DNA from 3 places in the Pseudomonas sp. LBUM1671 genome. Region 1 is predicted to be linked to each of the others. Evidence: predicted binding sites of a transcription regulator. Region 1 holds the regulator's gene; each other region holds the start of a gene.
What was found. The regulator sigma-54, encoded in region 1, starts transcription at its own class of promoters, with help from an activator protein. The targets are predictions, from matches to a motif close to ANTGGCATNNANNTTGCTNT.
Positions count from the first base shown of each region.

Region 2: a site for sigma-54 is predicted at 1,110-1,129, ahead of ACA060_RS08785 (circularly permuted type 2 ATP-grasp protein). Genes of this name have one in related genera too.
Region 3: a site for sigma-54 is predicted at 998-1,017, ahead of glnA (glutamate--ammonia ligase). Genes of this name have one in related genera too.

Region 1 is NZ_CP166782.1:968,181-970,382, forward strand. Features, by position in the region: gene ptsN (PTS IIA-like nitrogen regulatory protein PtsN) at 1-163, opposite strand, end outside; gene hpf (ribosome hibernation-promoting factor, HPF/YfiA family) at 176-484, opposite strand; gene ACA060_RS04250 (RNA polymerase factor sigma-54) at 559-2,052, opposite strand.
Region 2 is NZ_CP166782.1:1,923,388-1,925,589, forward strand. Features, by position in the region: gene ACA060_RS08775 (hypothetical protein) at 1-205, shown strand, start outside; gene ACA060_RS08780 (ribonuclease E inhibitor RraB) at 420-761, shown strand; gene ACA060_RS08785 (circularly permuted type 2 ATP-grasp protein) at 1,161-2,202, shown strand, end outside.
Region 3 is NZ_CP166782.1:336,393-338,594, forward strand. Features, by position in the region: gene glnA (glutamate--ammonia ligase) at 1-901, opposite strand, end outside; gene thiI (tRNA uracil 4-sulfurtransferase ThiI) at 1,232-2,202, shown strand, end outside.

The DNA of each region.
Region 1 (2,202 bases):
GTTTTTCACGGGCAATCAGAGCCTCGAAGACATCTTGCATCTCCAGATCCGGGACTTCTTTATGGATAAGGTTGGCAATTTGCTCGAGGGCTTTCTTTTTGCTGCCGCCCGGCACGTTCACGAGGGAACGGCCGGGGGTCAGGATGCTTTCAAGTCGGATCATGGGTAGGGAGTGTTAACGACCGGTCGCGCCCTGGAGGAGGCTTTGGGTCTTTTCCTTATGCTTTTTGAGTTGTTTATCCAGCTTGTCGGTCAGCGCGTCGATCGCCGCATACATATCGGTATGCTCCGCGTTGGCGACCACTTCATTGCCGGGAATATGCAGCGTGGCTTCGATTTTCTGCTTGAGCTTTTCGACCGTCATCGTGACCTGCACGTTGGTGATCTTGTCGAAATGCCTCTCTAATCGTTGGAGTTTTTCGCCGATGTAGGTGCGAAGAGGTTCGGTCACTTCCAGTTGGTGTCCACTGATGTTGACTTGCATACAGCTTCTCCTTCGTTGCCAGTGCATAAAGCGGCAGGCAGAAATGCCTGCCACTGGAACGCTGTGGCGTGGCTCTACATCAACCGCTTGCGTTCGCTCGAAGGCGCGATCCCGAGGGATTCGCGGTACTTGGCGACGGTGCGGCGAGCCACCTGAATGCCTTGTGCCTCCAGTAAACCAGCGATCTTGCTGTCACTCAACGGCTTTTTCTGATTTTCCGCAGCAACCAGTTTTTTGATGATCGCGCGGATCGCTGTGGACGAGCATTCACCGCCTTCGGAGGTGCTGACGTGGCTCGAGAAAAAGTATTTCAGTTCATATATGCCCCGAGGGGTATGCATGAATTTCTGTGTGGTCACCCGGGAAATCGTCGATTCGTGCATGCCTACCGCTTCGGCGATGTCATGCAGGACCAGCGGTTTCATCGCTTCGTCGCCGTACTCCAGGAAGCCGCGCTGATGCTCGACGATCTGGGTGGCTACTTTCATAAGAGTTTCGTTGCGGCTTTGCAGGCTTTTGATGAACCAGCGGGCTTCTTGCAGCTGATTGCGCATGAAGGTGTTGTCGGCACTGGTGTCGGCGCGGCGTACAAAACCGGCGTATTGAGCGTTGACCCGCAACCGTGGCACCGATTCCTGGTTCAGCTCGACCAGCCAGCGCTCGTTGTCCTTGCGCACGATCACGTCAGGGACAACGTACTCGGCTTCACTCGACTCGATCTGCGAGCCCGGACGCGGGTTGAGGCTCTGCACCAGTTCGATCACCTGGCGCAGTTCATCTTCCTTGAGCTTCATGCGGCGCATCAGCTGGCTGTAGTCGCGGCTGCCGAGCAGGTCGATGTAGTCGGTGACCAGGCGCTTGGCTTCAGCCAGCCAAGGCGTCTTGGCGGGCAGCTGGCGCAGTTGCAGCAGCAGGCATTCACCCAGGTTGCGGGCGCCGATGCCGGCCGGCTCGAATTGCTGGATGCGGTGCAGGACGGCTTCGATTTCGTCCAGTTCAATGTCCAGTTCCGGATCGAAGGCTTCGAGAATTTCCTCGAGGGTTTCGTCCAGGTAACCCTGATTGTTGATGCAGTCGATCAGGGTCACGGCGATCAGGCGATCGGTGTCGGACATCGGTGCCAGGTTCAGTTGCCACAACAAATGGCTTTGCAGGCTTTCGCCGGCCGATGTGCGGGTGGTGAAATCCCACTCGTCGTCATCGCTGCTGGGCAGGCTGCTGGCGCTGGTCTGGTAGACGTCTTCCCACGCGGTATCGACAGGCAGTTCGTTGGGAATGCGCTCGTTCCAGTCACCTTCCTCGAGGTTATCCACCGTCGGGGCGGTTTCCTGGTAGGAGGGTTCCGAAACATCGGCGTTGGGGAGCTGTTCGGCTTTGTCGGCCAATGGGTCGGCGTTATCGAAGTCGTCGCCTTCTTCCTGGCGTTCGAGCATCGGATTGGACTCCAGGGCCTCCTGGATTTCCTGTTGCAGGTCCAGGGTCGACAATTGGAGCAGGCGGATGGCCTGTTGCAGCTGCGGTGTCATCGTCAGCTGCTGGCCCATTCTCAAGACTAGCGATGGTTTCATGGCAGGGGCTTAACACCTTATTCGCCGGCGCACATGCGCCATCCACTACAGGGCGCCGGAGCGCCAAACATAAGCAAATTATATGCCCGAAACTGCAGCGTTTGCCTAGAGCGCTGTAACAATAAAAAAGTATTGATTTTTTATCGAGAC
Region 2 (2,202 bases), 960 kb from region 1:
TGATCACGGTGAAACACTCGATGAAGTCTTTGAGTGCGAGGAATGCCCGGACAACGAGCAAGCCGCGAAACTCATCAAGGCCCGGCTCCTTCCTGTCGCCGCCGAACTGGATCTGAACGATCTGGAAGGGCGAACCGCCGACGCAAGCGTCAAAGATCTCAAGACCCAGAACAGCATACAAATCCTCGGCATCACGCCAATCTGAACAACACCTGTCTCATTCTTATCCAGGCCTTGGCAGCGCCTCTGTCTTGGGGCTACTCTGCAAGCGAGATCAGCGAACGGATCGCTAAGGTCTGGTCTTGTCAGCTACATGCTTGCTTCCCACCGGCAACGTTGTTGCCGCATCGCTCGCACCAATCGGTTGCGAGTGCCGGGAATACGGAAAGTCTATCCATCAAGATTGAGGGGGACGTTTCATGAGCACAGCCTATCAAGAAGACATCAGCAGCAGCGTGTTGCGCCGCATGAAAGAAGGCGGTTTCGATTTCTCACGATTCCATCCCATCGAGTTCTACGCCATTTTCCCGGACGAGGAGCGGGCACGCAGGGCGGCAGGGCAATACAAGGGTGAATCGTTGAACGCGCAAATCAGTGTGCGCGATGACGGCGCATGGGCGCTCGAACTGAGCAAAGTCATGTACGCCACCTACGATGACATCGGCGATTTCGAACAGGGTTTCGAGGCGGTGGTTGAGCCTCTGGGCGGTATCATCGAAGGGTGGGGCGTCAAGCAGGAAGTACGAGGGCGACTCGCATAACGTTATGAACAGTGACAACGCTCAGCAACGGCTGACCTTCGGGTTGGCCGTTTTCGTTTATGGCGCCCGGAACATCCCCTCGGCAAAACCCTGAAACAAGAATCCGACGCAAAAAAAACCGCCTGAGCAGGCGGCTAAAGGGAAGTTTTGGTCAGGTTTTGCAGCGAATGCGCGGATTATCCGCAGCGCCGGCCGGGCAGTGAAATCAACTCTGACTATGCTGGTGATAGGCGACAACGTCGCCTTGCAATGAAGCGGGGGCGATCAGGTTGGGGCGTTTGCTGCACAGGATTGGTGCGGTGCAAACGGCGTGATTATCCAACTGGTTGATAACAAAGCGTTTCTGCCGATGGCACGGGCCTTGCGAAGCCTAGATGTCCGGGTGACAAGGAGTACGGCATGATCCGCACCTATTTTGATGAGATGTACGATGCAGGCGGCCAGGTCCGCCCGCATTATCGGGAGTTTGCCCGTTGGCTGGCCGAGACGCCTGACGAGCTTTTGGCACAACGGCGACGCGAGGCCGATCTGTTATTTCATCGCGCCGGGATTACCTTCACGCTCTACGGGGACGAGCAGGGCACAGAGCGCCTGATTCCTTTCGACACCATCCCGCGCAGCATCCCCGCCAGTGAATGGCGGATCGTCGAGCGCGGCTGCATCCAGCGGGTCAAGGCGTTGAACATGTTCCTCGCCGACCTCTACCATGAGCAGCGCATCATCAAGGCCGGCATCATTCCGGCCGAGCAAGTGCTGGCCAACGAGCAATACCAGCTGGCGATGCAAGGGCTCGATCTGCACCGCGATATCTACTCGCACATCTCCGGCGTCGACCTGGTGCGCGATGGTGACGGCACGTACTACGTGCTCGAAGACAATCTTCGTACACCCAGCGGCGTGAGCTACATGCTCGAGGACCGCAAGATGATGATGCGGCTGTTCCCCGAACTGTTCTCGGCCCAGCGCATCGCGCCGATCGATCATTATCCGAACCTGTTGCTCGACACCCTGAAAAGCTCCAGCCCGATCGATAACCCGAGCGTGGTGGTGCTGACGCCGGGTCGCTTCAATAGCGCGTTTTTCGAGCATGCCTTCCTGGCGCGGGAGATGGGCGTCGAGTTGGTTGAGGGCGCGGACCTGTTCGTGCGTGACGACAAGGTGTTCATGCGCACCACGGACGGGCCGAAAGCCGTCGACGTGATTTACCGTCGCCTCGACGATGCGTTCCTTGATCCGCTGGCGTTCAACCCGGACTCGATGCTCGGCGTTCCAGGGCTGCTGTCGTCTTACCGCTCTGGCAACGTGGTGCTGGCGAATGCCATCGGCACCGGGGTGGCGGATGACAAGTCGGTGTATCCGTTTGTCACCGACATGATCCGTTTTTACCTGGACGAAGAACCGATCCTGAAGAACGTGCCGACGTTCCAGTGTCGCAATCCTT
Region 3 (2,202 bases), 630 kb from region 1:
TGCCGCCGATGAAGTACAGGGCGGTGTCGGACAGGCCGGCATAACCTTCGCCAGCGAAGGTGTTCTTGCCATCTTTGGCGATGGACAGGTGAACGTGCATACCCGAACCGTTATCGCCGTACAGCGGCTTAGGCATGAAGGTCGCGGTGCGGCCGTATGCATCAGCAACGTTGTGTACGCAGTACTTCAGGGTCTGAACTTCGTCAGCCTTGGCCACCAGGGTGTTGAACTTCACACCGATTTCGTTCTGGCCGGCAGTGGCCACTTCGTGGTGGTGAACTTCGATGACCAGGCCCATTTCTTCCATGGCGTTGCACATGGAGGTACGGATTTCGTGGTCGTGGTCGAACGGCGGAACCGGGAAGTAGCCGCCTTTGACGCCTGGACGGTGGCCTTTGTTGCCGCCTTCCACGTCCTGGTCGGACATCCACGAACCTTGTTCGGAGTAGATCTTGAACATCGAGCCGGAGATGTCGGACTTGAACTTCACTTCGTCGAAGATGAAGAACTCTGGCTCCGGGCCAACGAATACGGTGTCACCGATACCGGTCGACTTCAGGTATTCCTCGGCACGCTTGGCGATCGCACGTGGGTCACGGTCGTAGCCTTGCATGGTCGAAGGCTCGATCACGTCGCAAACCAGGATCAGGGTTGGCTCTTCGGTGAACGGGTCGAGGACAGCGGTGGAATCGTCCGGCATCAGGATCATGTCGGAAGCTTCGATGCCTTTCCAGCCAGCGATGGAGGAACCGTCGAACATTTTGCCTTCTTCGAAGAAAGCTTCATCCAGCGCGTCGCGAGCCGGCATGGTCACGTGGTGCTGAGTGCCTTTGGTGTCCGTGAAGCGCAGATCAATCCACTTGACGTCATGATCTTTGATGAGTTGAACCGACTTCGACATAGTGTCCTCCGGGTGGCTTCGGGCTTAGTAGTGGATGCCCTTAGAATGTGGGTGATGCCGGCGCGAATACTCTGCCAAGGCAACCTGCCTCACAAGGGAGCAAATTGCATGCCAGTGCCCCAGCATGGGTTTTTTGCCCCAATATCACGCTTATAAAGGCACAAAGCGTCTGTAAGCGGAAAATCTCGCCCTACAATGTAGCGTTAAAATCGCTAAATGACCCGTTTTGGTGCGCGCAAAACCTTCTGCACATTAACTGGTTAAACCTTGAGCAATTTCCGCTATAATCCGCGCCCCCCTTTTTCGGCTGGGCCTGCGCGCGCTGTTTTCATGAAATTAATCGTAAAAGTCTTCCCCGAGATCACCATCAAGAGCCGCCCGGTACGGATGCGTTTCATCCGCCAGTTGGCCAAAAACATCCGTACCGTTCTCCGCGACCTGGACCCGGCTGTGGTGGTGAACGGTGTGTGGGACAATCTCGAGCTGGAAACCCGCGTCAGCGAGCCCAAGGCCCTGAAGGAGATGACCGAGCGCCTGAGCTGCATGCCGGGCATCGCGCATTTCCTGCAAGTCGACGAATACCCGCTGGGCGATTTCGACGACATCGTTGCCAAGTGCAAACAGCACTTCGGCGAGGCGTTGGCCGGGAAGATCTTTTCGGTGCGCTGCAAGCGTGCCGGCAAGCATGAATTCAGTTCGATGGACGTCGAGAAATACGTCGGCAGCCAACTGCGTCGTCAGTGCGGCGCTGCCGGAATCTCGCTGAAAGAGCCGGAAATCGAAGTTCGCATCGAAATTCGCGACAAACGGTTGTTTGTGATCCACAGCCAGCACAACAGCATCGGCGGATATCCGCTGGGTGCCCTGGAACAGACGCTTGTGCTGATGTCCGGCGGCTTCGATTCGACCGTTGCCTCTTACCAGATCATGCGCCGCGGCCTGATGAGCCATTTCTGCTTCTTCAATCTGGGCGGGCGGGCCCATGAACTGGGCGTCATGGAAGTCGCGCACTTCATCTGGAAGAAGTACGGCAGCTCCCAACGCGTGTTATTTGTGAGTGTGCCATTCGAGGAAGTACTGGGAGAAATTCTCGGGAAAGTCGATAACAGTCATATGGGTGTAGTTTTGAAGCGTATGATGTTGCGCGCTGCTTCCCGTATTGCCGATCGGCTGGACATCGAAGCGCTGGTTACTGGCGAGGCGATTTCCCAGGTGTCGAGCCAGACACTGCCGAACCTGTCCGTGATCGACTGCGTGACCGACAAGCTGGTCTTGCGTCCGCTGATCGCCAGTCACAAGCA